Regions from separate parts of the Azospirillum sp. FG154 genome, predicted to be linked through region 3. Evidence: riboswitches for the same ligand, from Rfam matches in the RefSeq annotation. Region 3 holds a riboswitch; each other region holds the start of a gene.

Region 1 (4,178 bases), on a different contig from region 3:
CTTTCAATGAGTTGCCCATGCCAAAGATGTGTGAATGCCGTAGCGCCTGCGGGAGAGGGATTCTTAAGGTGGGGGAGAAAAGCCTCCCCCGCGACCCTATCCCGCGATGGCCCGTCGCACGGCGTCGTGGTCCAGGCCGGTTTCGCCGATCACCACCAGACGGCTGCGGCGCTCCTCGCCCGCTTTCCACAGGCGGTCGTAATGGGTTTGCACCCGCGCGCCGACGCCCTGGACCAGCAAGCGCATCGGCTTGCCCGGCACGTCGATGAAGCCCTTCAGCCGCAACACGCCATGCACCGCCGCGACCTCGGCCAGCGACGCCGCCAGCGCGTCGGGGTCGGGCTGCGGCGGCAGTTCCACCACGAAGCTGGTGAAGTCGTCGTGGTCGTGGCCCTCTTCCTCGTCATGGTGGCTGGGGCGGTTGGCGAGGTCGTCCTCGACCGCCGCGCCGACGCCCAGCAGGACCAGCGGATCCACCGCGCCGTGCGCCGCGCGGACCAGCTTGGCGTCGCGGTTCAGGGCGTCGCCGATCAACCCCTCCACGCGCGCCAGATCGGCGGCGTCGATCAGGTCGGTCTTGTTGACCACGATCAGATCGGCGCAGAGCAATTGATCCTCGAACACCTCCTCGACCGGGGTTTCGTGATCGACCGTGCCGGAGGCTTCGCGTTGGGCGGCCAGAACCGCCGGATCGGGGGCGAAGCGCCCTTCCGCCGCCGCCGCCGCGTCCACCACGGCGATCACGCCATCGACCGTCACCCGGCTTTTGATCGCGGGCCAGTGGAAGGCCTGGACCAGCGGCTTGGGCAGAGCCAGACCGCTGGTTTCGATGATGATGTGCTCCGGCGGGTTCGGGCGGGCCAGCAGCTTTTCAATCGCCGGGACGAAATCATCGGCGACGGTGCAGCACAGACAGCCGTTCGCCAGTTCGATGACGTCGTCGTCGGTGCAGGTCGGGTTGCCGCAGGCGCGCAGGATGTCGCCGTCGATGCCGACGTCGCCGAACTCGTTGATGATGAGCGCCAGACGCCGCCCGTCGGCCCGCTCCAGCAGGCCACGGATCAGCGTGGTTTTTCCGGCCCCGAGAAAGCCGGTGATGACGGTGGCGGGCGTCTTGCCGACCACCGCTTTGTTTTGTGCGGACATGCGCCTTCGCCCTTAAAAATCATCGTCGGAATCGTTGGAGCCGATGACGCGGCTCATCATCATGCCGGAAACGCTGCCGAGAACCGCCCAGAACAGCGCCGCCGTTCCCAGCGACAAGGTGACGAAACGCGCCGCCAATTCCGGCGGAACCGCGCCAGCGGCTGATTCCGCGTGGGGGGCGCCGACCAGATGCGGCAGGGCCGCCAGCAGGACGCCGCCAGCCAGAATGACCGGGTTGCGCGAAAACGCCACCGCCAGCAAACCGCCCGCCGCGCAGATCGCCGTCGCGAACCACCAGAGTTGCCGCGCTTCCAGATCAGCGCCCGCCATGCCCGGCAATTCGGGCGGCAAACCATAGGCCGGAGCCAGGGAAAAGGCGATGAAACCGCCCAAACCCCACAACAAGCCACGGCGCGCGTCCACCCGCTCGCCGATCAGCAGCATGACGCCGCCGATCAACAGGGCGTAGCCGACGCCCGCCAGCAAATTGGACGCCACGGTGGTCCACAGCCGTTGAAAGGCTTCTTCGGCGGTGGTCGGCACGCCTTCGCCAATTTCGCGAACCGGGGCGGCGGCGTGGTGATGCGCGTGGTCTGAGGACGCGGGCGCCAACGCCGCCATGGCGGCCTGAGCCACCGGGCCGACCATCGCGGGGGCGGGGGCGGCGGCCACGGGCGGAGTCACCACCTCGTATTTTTCAGCCTCAAGGATCAGCGGGACGGTCGTCACCTGCTGAACGACGGAAGCGGCCGTGCCGGAAAGCACGCCCGCGACCAAGGCGGCTGTAAACAGCCGCCGGAACAATTCCATGATCCTGGCTTAGTGGCAGGGGAACGCGAAAGAGTGACGGGCGTCGTGCGCCGCGTCGTGGATCTGCTGCGGCTGGGCGAAGCCGACGCCGTACAGCAGGAAGCTGCCCAACAGCATGGCGGCGAAGGCCGCGACGGCGGTGCGGGCGGAGGTTCCGGCGGTGGCGCGAAGCGAACGGCTGGTCATCATGGCATATCCTTCTGTCCCGCCACACCCGGCGGGGTTGGAATGAACGTCATCGTCCGGCGGCAGGTTTCCTGGCTCGCGGGTCGTCGCTCCTTGGTCTTCGGCCTTCCCAGCCCGTTTTAAGGCCAGTGGCGTAGCGAAGAGGAACTCGCCGCACACAGTTGCGGGGGCAGCCACGGCGTAAGGTTCTGGGGCAACCCGGAACCCGCACCGTATTCCCTATTATCCCGGCCATTCCGCAAGCGGCGTGGCCCGGCACCGTCGGTTTCTCACCATCGCAGCCGTTCGTCCGATTTGCAAGCCGCATCGACCCAGGGCAATCGGGTGAAGGCTTGAAATTCCTTCATTGGGAAATTCGTCATCCCCGCGAAGGCGGGGATCCAGAGTTCGCAGAGAGAATCTGACCGAAAAGCCTGGATCCCCGCCTTCGCGGGGATGACGGAAAATCCTCTATACAGGTTTATAACCCTTCACCCGATTGCCCTGCGCTTCGACCATACGGAAACGTCCGTCATCCTGACGGTGTTGGTGACGAACGCTTCGCGTGGTGTCATGTTGGTTGGACAGAGTGTCCGAGATTCTGACGCTTTCCTAAGTGCGCCGCTTTCACGACCGAAACGGCCAGCCCTTGGGACGCAAAGGGATTCGGGCGCTTTGCGATCATGGCCGCCGGTTGGCACGCTTCATGCTTACCAACAACGGCAAACGTCCCACCGGAGAAGCGGCCGGGAACCACGAGGACGACAGGGGAGGGGATTGCACAGCCGATGACCGACGACATCATCCTGGAAGCGCGCGGCCTGACGAAAGAGTTCAAGGGCTTCGTCGCGGTGAAAGAGGTGAACCTCCAGGTTCGCCGGGGCGCCATCCACGCGCTGATCGGGCCGAACGGAGCGGGCAAGAGCACGGTGTTCAACCTGCTCACCAAGTTCCTGACGCCGACCCGTGGGCAAATTCTCTACAAGGGCCGGGACATCACCGGCGCCAAACCGGCGGACATCGCGTTGATGGGGCTGGTGCGCTCCTTCCAGATCTCGGCGGTCTTCCCGCATCTGAGCGTGCTGGAGAATGTCCGCGTCGCCCTGCAACGCCCGCTCGGCACCAGTTTTCATTTCTGGAAATCGGAATCGACCCTGCACGACCTGCACCAGCGGGCGCTGGAACTGATCGAGGACGTCAATCTGTCGCCGTGGGCCTATCATCTGGCCGCTGAACTGCCCTATGGCCGCAAGCGCGCGCTGGAAATCGCCACCACCCTGGCGCTCGATCCCGAAGTGATGCTGCTGGACGAACCGCTGGCCGGCATGGGGCATGAGGACATCGAGGGAACCGCCGCGCTCATCAAACGGGTGGCGGCCAGCCGCACCGTGCTGATGGTGGAGCACAATCTGTCGGTCGTCGCCCATCTGTCGGACACCATCACCGTCCTGCGGCGCGGCGAAATCCTCGCCGAAGGTCCATACGACGTCGTATCGCGCAACGCCCAGGTCATGGAAGCCTATATGGGCACGGGTGGGGGAGCAGGGCATGCCTGACGGTTCGATCACCAAGACAGCCATGCTGGAAATCAACGATCTGCACGGCTTTTACGGCGAAAGCCACGTCCTGCACGGCGTCAGCCTGGAGGTTCGTCAGGGCGAGGTCGTGACCCTGTTGGGCCGCAACGGGGCGGGCAAGACGTCCACCATGCGCTCGATCATGGGCATCATCGGGCGGCGCACCGGCTCCATCCGCTTCCAGGGGAGCGAACTGATCGGCATGGCCCAGCACAAGATCCCGCGTCTGGGCATCGGTTACGTCCCGGAAGAGCGCGGCATCTTCTCCAGCCTCAGCGTCGATGAAAACCTGACCCTGCCGCCGGTCATCAAGGAAGGCGGCATGACGGTGGAGCAGATTTACGATCTGTTCCCCAATCTGAAAGGGCGTGGAACGACGCAAGGCACCCGCTTGTCGGGCGGCGAACAGCAGATGCTGGCCATCGCCCGCATCCTGCGCACCGGCGCCAATCTGATTTTGCTGGACGAGCCGACGGAGGG
Region 2 (4,178 bases), on a different contig from region 3:
ACGCCCTGTGGGCCATCGAACGGCAAGACGGGTTGATCCTGCCCTGCGTCCACCCGGCGATCCAACTGGTGGACGAACTGGCCCCGGTGGAGCGGTTGAAGCTGCATCTTCTCAACCTCGGCCACACCTGGTTGGCCGACGGCTGGCTGAGAGAGGGGCGCGCGCCGGAAGAAACCGTGTTCCAGGCGATGAACGTCCCGGCCATCCGCGACGATTTGGAAGCGCTGTGGCGGGAGGAGGTGTTGCCGGTCTTCGCCGCGCTGGGCCAGGGGTCGGAAGCCGAAACCTACCGCGACAGCGTGCGCGACCGCTTTCTCAACCCGTTCCTGGATCACCGTCTGGCCGACATCGCGCAAAACCACGCCGACAAGCTTCAACGCCGTCTGGCCCCGGTGGTGGCGCTGGCCGCCGATTTGACCCTGTCCATCCCGCAGGCGCGTTTGCGCGCCGCCTTGACCTGTCTCTAAAAGGACGCCGAACCGATGACCGCGCCCGCTCTCATCCTGCTGAACCCCGCCGATTCCGTCGCCGTCGCCACCCGCGAGATTGCGGCGGGAACGCCCGTGCAGGTCGGCGACTTCACCGGCGTGGCGCGCGACGCCATCCCCAGCGGCCACAAGATCGCGCTGCGGGCGCTCGGTGTTGGCGCGCCGGTGCTGAAATACGGGCAGGTCATCGGCAGCGTGACGCAGCCGATCGAGGCGGGCGCGCATGTCCACGTCCACAATCTGGGCATGGGCGACGCCCGGCTGGACGAGGCTGTGGGCGGCGCCTACCAACCGACGACGGTGACGGAGGACGCGAGTTTTCAAGGGATCGTCCGCTCTTCCGGCAAGGTCGGCACGCGCAATTACATCGGCGTCATCGCCAGCGTGAATTGCTCCGCCACCGTCTGCCGCTACATCGCCGAGGCGTTCAAGGGCGACGCGCTGGCCGACTTCCCGAACGTTGACGGCGTCGTCGCCATCACCCACGGCAGCGGTTGCGGCATGAGCGGCAGCGGCGAGGGGCTGGCGATCCTGCGCCGCACCCTGCGCGGCTACGCCGACCACCCGAACTTTGCCGGGATCCTGCTGATCGGGCTGGGCTGCGAGGTCAACCAACTCGCCCCGTTGGCCGACAGCCTCGCCCCGCGCGCCGAGGGACTGCTCGCCCGTTTGACCATCCAGGACGAAGGCGGCACCCGCGAAACGGTGGAGCGTGGGATTGCGCTGATTAAGGCCATGCTGCCCGTCGCCAACGCCGTCACCCGCCAGACGGTCCCGGCGCGTCATCTGACGGTCGGGCTGCAATGCGGCGGTTCCGACGGCTATTCCGGCATCACCGCCAACCCGGCCTTGGGCGCGGCGGTCGATCTGCTGGTGCGGCAGGGCGGCACCGCCATCCTGTCGGAAACGCCGGAGATTTACGGGGCCGAGCATCTGCTGACCGCGCGGGCGGCCAGCCCGGCCATCGCCGACAAGTTGCTGGGACAAATCCGTTGGTGGGAGGAGTACACCCGGATGCACAAGGGCGACATGAACAACAACCCGTCCCCCGGCAACAAGGCGGGCGGCATCACCACCATTCTGGAAAAATCGCTGGGCGCGGTCGCCAAGGCGGGCGGAACCGGGTTGATGGGCGTGGTCGATTACGCCGAACCAGCGGCGCCGCGTGGTTTGGTCTTCATGGACACGCCGGGTTACGACCCGGTGTCGGCGACTGGGCAGGTGGCGGGCGGGGCGACGTTGATCTGCTTCACCACCGGGCGCGGATCGACCTATGGCTGCAAGCCGACGCCCTCGCTGAAGCTCGCCACCAACAGCGCGCTGTTCCGCCGTATGAGCATGGACATGGATTTCAACGCCGGAATCATCCTGGACGACGGCGTCAGCGTCGCCGAAGCCGGGGCGGCGCTGTTCCAACTGATGCTCGACACCGCGTCCGGCGCGCCCACCCGCAGCGAGGCGCACGGCATGGGCGACAACGAGTTTGTGCCCTGGCAGTTGGGCGCGGTTATGTGAGGCGATTGGCGTCGTCACGCGCAACGCGGCGGGGCGCCCCACGCGCGAAAAGACTTGGATTGAGAGAGACCGCCGGGCTACCCTTCTGCCCGGTGGTGCGCGGCGTTCCAGCGACGGCCGCGTGAAAAGGGAATCCGGTGCGGTCCAACAGGGCCAAATCCGGGGCTGCCCCCGCAACTGTAAGCGGTGAGCATTGGGTCACGACGCCACTGGCCATCCAGCCGGGAAGGCGACCCAATGCGTGACGCCGCAAGCCAGGAGACCTGCCACCGTTCCAACAACCCCAGCACGCCGTCGGTGGGACGGCGGGGAGGTGGCGATGACGTTTTTCTTATCGGGCTGAGCGTTGAGTCCGTCCGACCAAGCGCGGCTTTTGGGGCGCGACTGGTCGCATTTCCGCTTTTCACCGCTCAGGACATCCGCACATGCACATTGAACCCGGCGTCCTTGACGCCGTCAAAGTCACCGCCGCGAATAGCGCGGCGGTGGCGGCGCTGGCCGTTTACAGCCCGGCGCTGATTCGCAAGCCAGTTGAACTGGTTAAAACCGCCTTTGCGGCGCTGTTCTTTTCCATCTTCATGGAGATCTTCCATCTGCCGGTCGGCCCGTCGGAACTGCATTTTATCGGCGCGTCCGCCGTCTATTTCACCTTCGGCTTCCTGCCCACTCTGTTCGGATTCGCCATCGGCCTGCTGCTGCAAGGCGTGTTGTTCGAGCCGCAGGATCTGCTGCATCTGGGCGTCAACAGCCTGTCGCTGATCGTGCCCCTGGTCACGGTTCATGAAACCGTGGGCAAGCGCTTCTTCGCTGAGGGCGCGGCCAAGGCCACCGTCACATGGCGGCGCATCATGGCCTTCGACGCCGCTTATTATTCCGGCGTGGTCGCCATGGTCGGCTTTTGGCTGTTCCTGGGCGAAGAGGCCACACCGCTGGCCGATTGGGCGCTGTTCGCCGCCTCCTATCTGCCGCTGGTGCTGTGCGAGCCGGTCTTCACCTGGGTGGCGTTGAAGGGCGTTGATCGTTTGACCGTCGCCAGCCCGCTGCGTCGCGTCACCGCGCTGGACCGCTTGGCGCTCGCTTGACGCCAACGCGGTAGAAAATCGACCGACGGCGTCGCACGGACAAGACGTCGTCGGTTCGATCAATGCACCAACCGGGAGCCGGGATCGGCGCCAACCATCCGCCGGGATTCGGGGAAGTCGATCACCCGCCCGGTCACGGGGGCGCCGTCATGCAGCGTCGGCAGATGCAAACCGGCGCGGTCCAGCGCGTGGGCCAGAATGCACAGCGGCGCCAAAGCCATGCGGACCCCCGACATCGCCAGCCAATCCGCCAGCAAAACCCCGGCGTCGCCGTGCTGGTCCTGTTGAATCAAACGAATCATGCCGAGCAACCGGGCCTCGTCGGTTCCCAGCGCCGGGCAGGTCGGGCGGTGAACGTCCAGCGGGCGCAGCGCGGCGGCGATGGTGACGCGCATCACCGTGTCAAAGGCGACCGCCGCGTCGTTGGACAGACCCGCCGCCATCAAACCATCCTGCCAATGGGGATGCGCCTTTTCGGGATCCCGCAACGGTTCGGCCCACAGGCGCAAGGTCATCACCACCAGATTTTCCGCCGTCTTGAGTTCGGCAAGACGCTTGCGGTGGTCGGAGAAGGTGGGGGTGGTCGGCATCGACGGCTCCGGTTCGGGGTGAACACGGGGCGGAGCGTAAAACCGGGGCGCTTTATTTGCAAATGATTCTTAATAGCGACTGTGTCAGCGATATTCAGGCCGCCGCGCCAACCCCGCCTTCAGATGGCGGATGGCGGCGTGAACCTTGGGCGGGGCGTGGCGCTTTTGCGGGTAGACGGCCCAGACGGCGGTGTTGGGTGGGGTGTGCTGTGGCAGCAGATGCGCAAGCCGCCCGTCGGCGATGGGGGCCTTGACGTAATAATCGGGCAGTTGGCACAGGCCAAAGCCGCGCAGCGCGGCGTCGAGCACGGAAAAGCCGCTGTTGCAACGCCAGCGCCCGCGCGGGCGGAACAACCAATCCCGCCCGCCATCGTCGAACAGCCAATGGTCGGCGGTGCCGATCAGGCAATCATGGGCGGCCAGATCGGTCAGGTTGGCGGGCGCGCCGTGTCGGGCCAGATAGGCGGGAGACGCGCACAGATGCATGACGCGCGGCGCGAGGC
Region 3 (4,178 bases):
AGGATTGGCGCGACCAGCGCCCGGCCCTGCTGGACAGCGTCATCATCCCGGCGTTGCGCGGCTGGATCGCGGCGGCGGGCGACGACGAGGCGCGCGCCCGGCGTGGGGAACGCGCGCAGCTCGCCTTCGGTCTGGATGGGGCCGATTGGGACATGGAGCGGGTTCTCGAACGGTATGAGATACTGTACGAGGCCGGTTTGGTCGTCGAATCCTTTCGCGACCGCGATTTGGCGGCAAGGATGGCCGAGGCTCCGCCGCCCGGCGGCGTCCTGCCGCGCGCGCTGGGCCGTCCGATGGCGCGCGACGGGCGGCGCGTCCTCGCCTCCGCGCTGGAGCGGCTGCGCGGCAAGCTGAAATACCGCCCCATCGTGTTTGAATTGCTGCCGCCCACCTTCACCCTGCACCAGCTTCAACAGGTGGTCGAAGCCCTGTCGGGCGAACGGGTGCACAAGCAGAATTTCCGCCGCCTGATGATTTCCGGCGGTCTGGTCGAACCGACCGGCAGCTTTGAAAGCCAGACCGGCGGACGCCCCGCCGAACTCCATCGCTTCCGCCGTCAAGCCATCCACGAACGGACCAGCGCCGGGGCGATCCCCTCCGCCGACCCGTCCGCGCCGCCCGCGTCCAATGGCCGCTGACCTTCCGTTTTTCGGCATGGCGTCGCTCTGCGCTCTCGCCGCTCTGCCGGTCGGGCGGGTGATCGGCGCGATGGCCGAGGCGCTGCCTGATCGCCCTTGGCCGGAGGATGAAGGCTGGCGCGGACGTCCGCGCCCATGGGCGACGGCGGGCGCGGCGGCGGTGGCGGCGATCACGGCGCTGGCGTTGCCCTGGTCCCTGCTGCCGGTTGGCTGCCTGTTCGGGTGGGCCTTGCTGCTGGCGTCCCTGGTGGACGCGCGGCGGCGCTTGCTGCCCGATGTCGTCTTGCTGCCCTTGATTCCCTTCGGCTTGACGGTGACGGCGTGGGAAGCTCCGGCGGGCGGTTTGACCGACGCGCTGACCAACCACACGGCGGCGGCGGCGCTTGGCTACGCCCTGTTCGCCGGTCTGGCGGCGGGCTATCGCCGTTTGCGCGGGCGCGATGGGTTGGGGCTGGGCGACGCGAAACTGTTGGCCGTCGCGGGGGCTTGGCTTGGGATGGAAGGGCTGCCGAACGTCGTTCTGCTGGCGGCGCTCAGCGCGCTGGGGGTGACGGTCGCCCTGGCGGCGGCGCGGCGGGACCGCCTTTCCGGCGGCGCGTCAATCGCGTTTGGCCCCTATCTGGCGGCGGCGCTGTGGCTGCTATGGTTGGCCGACGGCGGCGCTTAAGCGCTGCAACTTTTCTTTTTGGTGGGAAAGCTTGCCGCGCGGCGTTGGGCGCAGTTGTCAACGCGCGCCGGGGGGCCGATACTGGTCGTTATGGTTTTCACATCGGATTGTCCATGTCTCACCGCATTCTGATCGCCGACGACCACCCGCTGATGCGCACCGCCTTGGCCCAAACCATTGGGCAGGCGATGGCCGGGGCCGAGATTCTGGAAGTCTCGCGGTTCGACCAGATCAAGCCGGTGCTGGAAACCGGCGAGGGGGTGGACATCATCCTGCTCGACCTGCACATGCCGGGGATGAGTGGGCTGATCGGCTTGATGATGCTGCGCTCCGAACATCCGGCGATTCCGGTGATCGTGGTCTCGGCGTCGGAAGATCCGGTGACGATCCAGCGTTCGATTGATTACGGCGCCTCAGGCTTCGTGCCGAAATCCGCCCCCAACACCCAGATCGTCGAGGCGATCAACGCGGTGTTGGACGGCGAATTGTGGTTGCCGGAACTCCACGGCGCGCACGACGCCGAGGCCCCCGACCCGGCCCAGCGCGCGGCGACCCTGACCCCGCAACAGCTTCGCGTGCTGGCGGGCATCGCCGAGGGCAAGTTGAACAAGCAAATCGCCTATGAGATGAACGTCGCCGAAACCACGGTGAAGGCCCACGTCACCACGATCCTGCGCAAACTGAACGTGCTGACCCGCACCCAGGCCGCCGTTCTGGCCAGCCAACTGGCCCTGGCCCCCGCCCCGCCGCCGCCGGTGGAGTGAGGCGGCGCGGTCGCGCCGATCCGCGACTGATAATGATTGACCACCCGTCTGTTATATTATAACGTCCGCGCTCGACGGTTCCCCTCTGGGGATCAAAAGGGAACACGGTGACGCGTCCGCGCGGAATCCGTGGCTGCCCCCGCAACTGTCAGCGGATCGCCAAAGGTCCTTGTGACGCCTTGCCCCCAAGGCCGTCATGCCACTGCGCGCCGGTTCCCCCGGCCTGTGGGAAGGCAGACCGAACGCCATGATCCGTGAGCCAGGAGACCTGCCGTCGTCGTTGAAATCCCATGCCGGGCGGGGTTGCCCGGGGCAGGAGTCCTCATGATGACGCCGCGCGCGCTCTTTGCGCGCCGATCTTTCCGCTGTCGCCGCCGCCCATCCAACGACCGGCCCATCCGCCGGAGCTGTTGAGGCGTCGCGCCGTCGCGCGCTTTTCCCCCGTTTGATTCACCATCCTTGCGCGTCGTCGCGCGGGATCGTCCCGCATTTTGCGTTCCAGGATCATCATGACCATCGCCATGTCCGTTTCCCGCTGGCGCCGCGCGGCGTCGCTTTGCGCCGTCGGCGCGCTCGCCGCTTTGTTCGGTCTGTCCAGCCCGGCGGTCGCCGCCGAGGCCACCCATTATCCGTTGACCCTTCAGAATTGCGGCGTGCCGATCCGCTTTGACCAGGCCCCCAAGCGCGCCGTGTCCATCGGCCAGAGCAGCACGGAAATTCTGCTGTCGCTGGGGTTGGCCGACCGGATCGTCGGCACAGCCGTTTGGGTCGGCCCGGTGCTGAAGCCCTTTGAAGCCGCCAACAGCAAGATCAAGCGTTTGGCCGACAACGACCCCAGCTTTGAGGCGGTGGTCGGCCAAGCGCCGGATCTGGTGACGGCGCAATTTGAATGGCACGTCGGCCCGAACGGGTCGGTCGGCAAGCGCGAGCAGTTCGCGGGCTTGGGCGTCCCAACCTATCTGTCGCCGTCCGATTGCGTGGAAAAGGACAATTCCGGCAGCGGCGACGGGGTGCGCAAGCGGATGTTCACCATGGATCTGGTCTATCAGGAGATCCGCGAACTGGCCCAAATCTTCGACGTCAACGACCGGGGCGAGGCGCTGGTCGCGCAACTGCGCCAACGCGAGGCCGCCGCCGTCGCCGCCGTGGCGGGCAAGGCCAAGGACGTTCCCGTCGTCTTCTGGTTTTCCAGCAAGGACGTGAAAGGCGACGCCTTCGTCGCCGGGCGGAACGGCGCCCCGGCCTACATCCTGTCCACGCTGGGCGCCCGCAACGTCATCGCCACCAACGAGGAATGGCCGTTGATCGGTTGGGAGGGCATCGCCGCCGCGAATCCGACGGTCATCGTCATCGCCACGATGGACCGCCGCCGCTACGCCGCCGACGATCCGGCGGTGAAGCGCGCCTTCCTGACCAGCGATCCGGTCGCCAGCACGCTGGAGGCCGTGCGGCAAAACCGCGTCGTCCTGATGGACGCGCAGTCGATGAATCCCACCATCCGCACCATCGACGGCATCGAGGCGTTGGCCGCCGGCATCGCGTCCTTCGGGATGGCGCGGTGATGGGAAAGCCGGTCGCCGTCGCCCTTCTGGCCTTGGCGGCGCTGGGTTTCGCCATCGCGCTCGCCGCGTCGATTGGCGAGATGACCATCCCGCTGGAGATCATCGTCAAAACGGTGGGCAACCGCCTGTTCGGAACCGCCTTTCCGCTCAACCGCATTCAAGAGGGGGTGGTCTGGGACTACCGGCTCAGCCGCGCGCTGGTCGCCGCCTGTTGCGGCGGGGCGTTGGCGGTGTCGGGCGTCATCCTGCAAGCGCTGCTGCGCAACCCGCTAGCGGAACCCTATGTGTTGGGGATTTCCGCCGGGGCGTCCACCGGCGCGGTTCTGGTGATGATCGCCGGGATCGGCGGTGGGGCGCTGTCGCTGTCGGGCGGCGCCTTTCTCGGCGCGGTCGCCGCCATCGCGCTGGTCGGGTTGCTGGCGATGGGAAGCGGCGGCGGGTCGGACCGCGTGCTGCTGGCCGGGGTGGCGGGGTCGCAACTGTTCAACGCCATGACCTCCTACATCGTCACCACCTCGGCCAACGCCGAACAGGCGCGCGGGGTGCT
Region 4 (4,178 bases), on a different contig from region 3:
GCGGTCTCGCTCAGCACGTCGGAGTTCCTCCTGCTGGAGGCGTTCGTGCGCCGTCCCGGCCTCGTGCTGTCCCGCGAGCAGCTGCTCGACCTGACCAAGGGCAGGGCCGCCGACGCCTTCGACCGCAGCATCGACAATCAGGTCAGCCGTCTCCGCCGCAAGGTGGAAAGCGACCCTCGGAATCCGGCCCTGATCAAAACGGTCTGGGGCGGCGGCTATTCCTTCGCCGCCGACGTGAGGGACCTGCCGTGACCGGCCTGCTCCGCCGCATCGTGCCGCGAACCCTGTTCACCCAGATGGTCCTGCTGCTCACGGCCGCCGTCGTGGTGGGAAAGCTGGGAAGCTGGGTCGTCTATCTGGATGAGCGCGCGTTGGCGATCCAGCAACTGCGGCTGGACGACACCATCGCCAAGACTGCGGCGACCATCCGGCTGGTCGCGGCGACGCCCCCCGCTCTGCACGACGATGTTCTGGAGGCGTCCGGCAGCGCGGAATTTCGCTTCTGGTGGGATCGCCAGGAGCTGGCCGCCTATGTCCACCAGACGGAGGAGATCCTTGCGGCGCGCGCCCGGCTCAGCGCCATGGTCGGGACGTCGTTCCGGGAGGTCCGGGTCCAGATCATGCGGCCGACCACGCCGCCATTGGATGACCTGAATGGACTGGAGCATCTGAAGTTCATGGCCTCGGTCCTGTTTCCCGACGGCCGTTGGCTGAATGCCGCGACGGTGCTGCCCCCTCGCCCAGGGGTGCCCGCCGGGTCGATGGCGCTGTCCATCTTCTCCGCCGTCGCCATGGTGGCGCTGGTCGCCTTCTTCATCTCCCGCCGGATCTCCCGTCCGCTCCGGTCGATCGGCGAGGCCGCCGAGCGGCTTGGACGCGGCGAGGCGGTGGAGCTGGACGAGAGGACGGGGCCGGTCGAGGTGCGGCGGGCGGCGACGGCCTTCAACGTCATGGGCGCCCGGTTGCGCCGGTTCGTCGATGACCGGACGCGGATGCTGGCGGCGGTCAGTCACGATCTGCGGACGCCGATCACCAACCTGCGTTTGCGGGTCGAACTGCTCGACGACGGCGAGACGAAGCAGAGAATGTTGCAGAACGTCGAGGAGCTGCGGCTGACCGCCGAAGCCATCCTGACCTTCGCCCGCGAGGAGGGCGGCGAGGAGGCGCGGGCGGTGGATCTCGTCTCGCTGGTCGAAAGCGTCTGCGACGACATGGCCGACGTCGGCGCGCCGGTTTCCTTCGACGGGACAGCGAAGCTTCCGGTGACCTGCCGTCCGGCCGCGATGCGGCGGGTCATCCGGAATCTGGTGGACAATGCCGTGGCCTATGGCGATGCGGCGGCGGTGTCGGTGGCTCCGGTCGGCGTGGAGGTCCGCGTGGTGGTCGACGACTGCGGGCCGGGCATCGCGCCGGTGGATTTGGAGCGGGTCTTCGAGCCTTTCGTACGCCTCGAACGGTCGCGGAACCGTTCCACCGGGGGCGTTGGTCTGGGCCTGTCCATCGCCCGGTCCATCGCCCGGGGACATGGGGGAGACATTTCCCTGGAGAACCGGTCAGGCGGCGGGCTGCGCGCAACCCTCACCCTGCCGGCCATTTTTTCAAAACGCTGACCGACGCGCGCTATGAGCCGCTGCTGAAAGAGCGCCGCCCCGCAACTCCATGACGGTCGTGACGGAGGTGGCCCTGCCTTCTGGTTCAGAAAGCGGGGCCACCTCAATCGCCGATCAGCGCTCAGGCCAGCGCCAAACGGTCCAGCGCGGTGACGCGGCGCAGCGGGTTGGCGGCGGTCAGGCGGTCGACGCCTTTCAGCGCCACCCAGGTGAAGACCGGCTCGCACAGGACCAGCGGCAGGTAGGAGGCGGCGAACAGCGCCCAATCGGCCAGCGGCGTCGCCTCTTCGCCCAGGAACAGCCAGAAGCCGACCATGGCGACCACGCCGGAATAATAGGCGGCGTCGAAGGCCATGATGCGCCGCCACGTCACCGTCGCCTTGGCCGCGCCCTCGGCGAAGAAACGCTTGCCCACCGTTTCGTGGACGGCGACCAGCGGCACGATCAGCGACAGGCTGTTGACGCCCAGATGCAGCAGATCCTGCGGCTCGAACAGCGCGCCTTGCAGCAGCAGGCCGATGGCGAAGCCAAACAGGGTGGGCAGGAAACCAAAGGTGAAATAGACGGCCGACGCGCCGATGAAATGCAGCTCCGACGCGCCCACCGGCAAATGGAAGATTTCCATGAAGATGGAGAAGAACAGCGCCGCGAAGGCGGTCTTGACCAGCTCGACCGGCTGGCGGACCAGAGCCGGGCTGTAGGCGGCCAGCGTGGCGAGCGCCGCGCCGTTCGCGGCGGTGACTTTGACGGCGTCGAGGACGCCGGGTTCGATGTGCATGGGCGGATGTCCTGAGCGATGAAAACGGAAATGCGGGCGGGCGCCGTCCAGACGCGCCAGACGGATTCGCCAGACGGATTCAAGGCTCAGCCCGATGGATAAAACGTCATCGCCACCTCCCGACCGTCCCACCGACGGCCTGCTGGGGTTGTTGGAACGGTGGCAGGTCTCCTGGCTCGCGGCTTTGCGCGTCGGGTCGCCTTCCCGGCTGGTTGGCCAGTGGCGTCGTGACCCGGCGCTTGCCGTTTACAGTTGCGGGGGCAGCTCCGGATTTGGCCCTGACGGGCCGCACCGGATTCCCTTTTCACGCGGCCATTCCTGAAACGCATTCCGGGAACGCCACGCACCACCGGGACGCAGCGTAGCCCTGTGGCCTTTGCCGCTCCAAGCTTTTTCCGTTCACCGCCCCGCTTTGGGAAGCACGGCGCCCCTGCGTGAAAATGCCGCTCGTGTCGGGCGTGGCGCTTGGGGTAATGTGTCGCGCTGCGTGTGACGCGCGCAGCGGTTGAGCACAGCGATGGATCGGCATGATCGGGAACCGGGACAAGACGCGACGGACGCGGCGGGTCAGCCTGTTGGCTGGCGCGGTCGCGTTGCTGTTGCAGATCGTCGCCTGGGCCTGGATGCCCGCCATGGCCGCGCCGACCAACGATTCGGACAGCGCCCGGATCGTCATTTGCACGCCCGACGGCTTCAAAACCGTGCTGCTCGATGATCGTGGCGCGCCGGTCGATCCTGACAGCGGCAAAACCGACAGCGGTCAAACCGACACGGCGATGTCCGGCGGCTCTTGCCCGCTCTGCCCGTTGATCGGCGGTTTGGCGTTGCCGCCGCCGGTCGCGCTGGTCATGCCCACCGACGCCGTGCGTCATGGGCCGGAGGCGCTGCCCGGCGACCGCATCGCCGCCGGTTGGTTCCTGTCCACCCTTCAGGCGCGCGCTCCCCCCTCCCTCGGCTGATCCCGTTCGCGACCGCGTTGGAGCCTGTCTTCCGCGCGGTCTTGCCCCGTGATTGCCCGTGTGGAGTCTCCCCATGCCCGGAATCTCTTCGATTCCTGCGGATTCGGCGTTGCCCGACGCCGATCCGCTGTTTGACGCCCTGCTCACCCCCAACGACAGCGGCACCCGCCATGGCCGCGTGATTTTCGCGGCGGTTCTGGTCGCCTACGCCGCCATCACCCTGACCGCCTGGCTGTGGCTGGGGGCGTGGCCGATGGCGGCCTATGGGCTGCTGGTCGCCGCCTTCGTCGGCTGGTCGCTGGTCGGCGATTCCCGCCGCCGTCGGATGAGCGAGCGCATCCGCGTCTGGCCCGACCGCACGCGGGTGGAGCAGATGGACGGCGCCGGTCGGCGCTCGGTCAGCGATTGGCAAACCAGTTGGCTGCGCGTCGCGGTCGAGGCGGACGGCTCCGCCGGTCCCCGCCTGACGCTGGGCAGCCATGGCCGCCGGATCAGCGTCGGCGGCTTTCTGACCGCTGACGAGCGGCTGGCGTTGGCCGCCGCGCTGAAAGCGGAATTGGCGACGGCGTCCAACCGGCTGAACGGCGTTTGGACGTCCGCTCCGGTCGCGCCCTTAGCCCACGCCGCCGCCCTGCCAGCGTCCGAACGCTGAGCGTTCCCGCGCGTTCGTTTTTCATCATTCCATTGTTTTCAAAGGATTGTCCGACGTGACTCGTCTTTCGACGCGCCTGCGCGCCTCCTGGCTCGCCATCCCCGGTTTGCTACTGTCGTCGGCGGCCCCCGCTTTCGCCCAACAGGTCGCCGCCCAAACCGGCGATTCCCACGCGGCTT

The links. A riboswitch is a leader RNA that binds a small molecule or an ion and turns the genes downstream of it on or off. The one in region 3 is predicted to bind cobalamin.
Region 1: it holds a riboswitch for cobalamin, as region 3 does, so the genes downstream of both, ACODS4_RS21380 (CbtB domain-containing protein) here and ACODS4_RS20170 (ABC transporter substrate-binding protein) in region 3, are expected to answer to the same signal.
Region 2: it holds a riboswitch for cobalamin, as region 3 does, so the genes downstream of both, ACODS4_RS21765 (energy-coupling factor ABC transporter permease) here and ACODS4_RS20170 (ABC transporter substrate-binding protein) in region 3, are expected to answer to the same signal.
Region 4: it holds a riboswitch for cobalamin, as region 3 does, so the genes downstream of both, ACODS4_RS20805 (energy-coupling factor ABC transporter permease) here and ACODS4_RS20170 (ABC transporter substrate-binding protein) in region 3, are expected to answer to the same signal.

Annotation. Positions count from the first base shown of each region.
Region 1 covers NZ_JBMDKF010000022.1:61,009-65,186, reverse strand. Annotated here, with positions in the region: gene cobW (cobalamin biosynthesis protein CobW) at 97-1,146, opposite strand; gene ACODS4_RS21385 (CbtA family protein) at 1,159-1,956, opposite strand; gene ACODS4_RS21380 (CbtB domain-containing protein) at 1,966-2,145, opposite strand; cobalamin riboswitch at 2,187-2,420, opposite strand; gene ACODS4_RS21375 (ABC transporter ATP-binding protein) at 2,910-3,677, shown strand; gene ACODS4_RS21370 (ABC transporter ATP-binding protein) at 3,670-4,178, shown strand, end outside.
Region 2 covers NZ_JBMDKF010000023.1:36,385-40,562, reverse strand. Annotated here, with positions in the region: gene ACODS4_RS21775 (mannitol dehydrogenase family protein) at 1-467, shown strand, start outside; gene ACODS4_RS21770 (UxaA family hydrolase) at 483-2,003, shown strand; cobalamin riboswitch at 2,080-2,288, shown strand; gene ACODS4_RS21765 (energy-coupling factor ABC transporter permease) at 2,429-3,085, shown strand; gene ACODS4_RS21760 (hypothetical protein) at 3,145-3,675, opposite strand; gene ACODS4_RS21755 (LysR substrate-binding domain-containing protein) at 3,760-4,178, opposite strand, start outside.
Region 3 covers NZ_JBMDKF010000019.1:117,896-122,073, forward strand. Annotated here, with positions in the region: gene ACODS4_RS20155 (NUDIX hydrolase) at 1-638, shown strand, start outside; gene ACODS4_RS20160 (prepilin peptidase) at 628-1,305, shown strand; gene ACODS4_RS20165 (response regulator) at 1,419-2,069, shown strand; cobalamin riboswitch at 2,128-2,359, shown strand; gene ACODS4_RS20170 (ABC transporter substrate-binding protein) at 2,579-3,631, shown strand; gene ACODS4_RS20175 (FecCD family ABC transporter permease) at 3,631-4,178, shown strand, end outside.
Region 4 covers NZ_JBMDKF010000021.1:3,874-8,051, forward strand. Annotated here, with positions in the region: gene ACODS4_RS20795 (response regulator) at 1-252, shown strand, start outside; gene ACODS4_RS20800 (sensor histidine kinase) at 249-1,610, shown strand; gene ACODS4_RS20805 (energy-coupling factor ABC transporter permease) at 1,732-2,388, opposite strand; cobalamin riboswitch at 2,533-2,754, opposite strand; gene ACODS4_RS20810 (DUF2946 domain-containing protein) at 2,916-3,347, shown strand; gene ACODS4_RS20815 (DUF2244 domain-containing protein) at 3,421-3,999, shown strand; gene ACODS4_RS20820 (TonB-dependent hemoglobin/transferrin/lactoferrin family receptor) at 4,055-4,178, shown strand, end outside.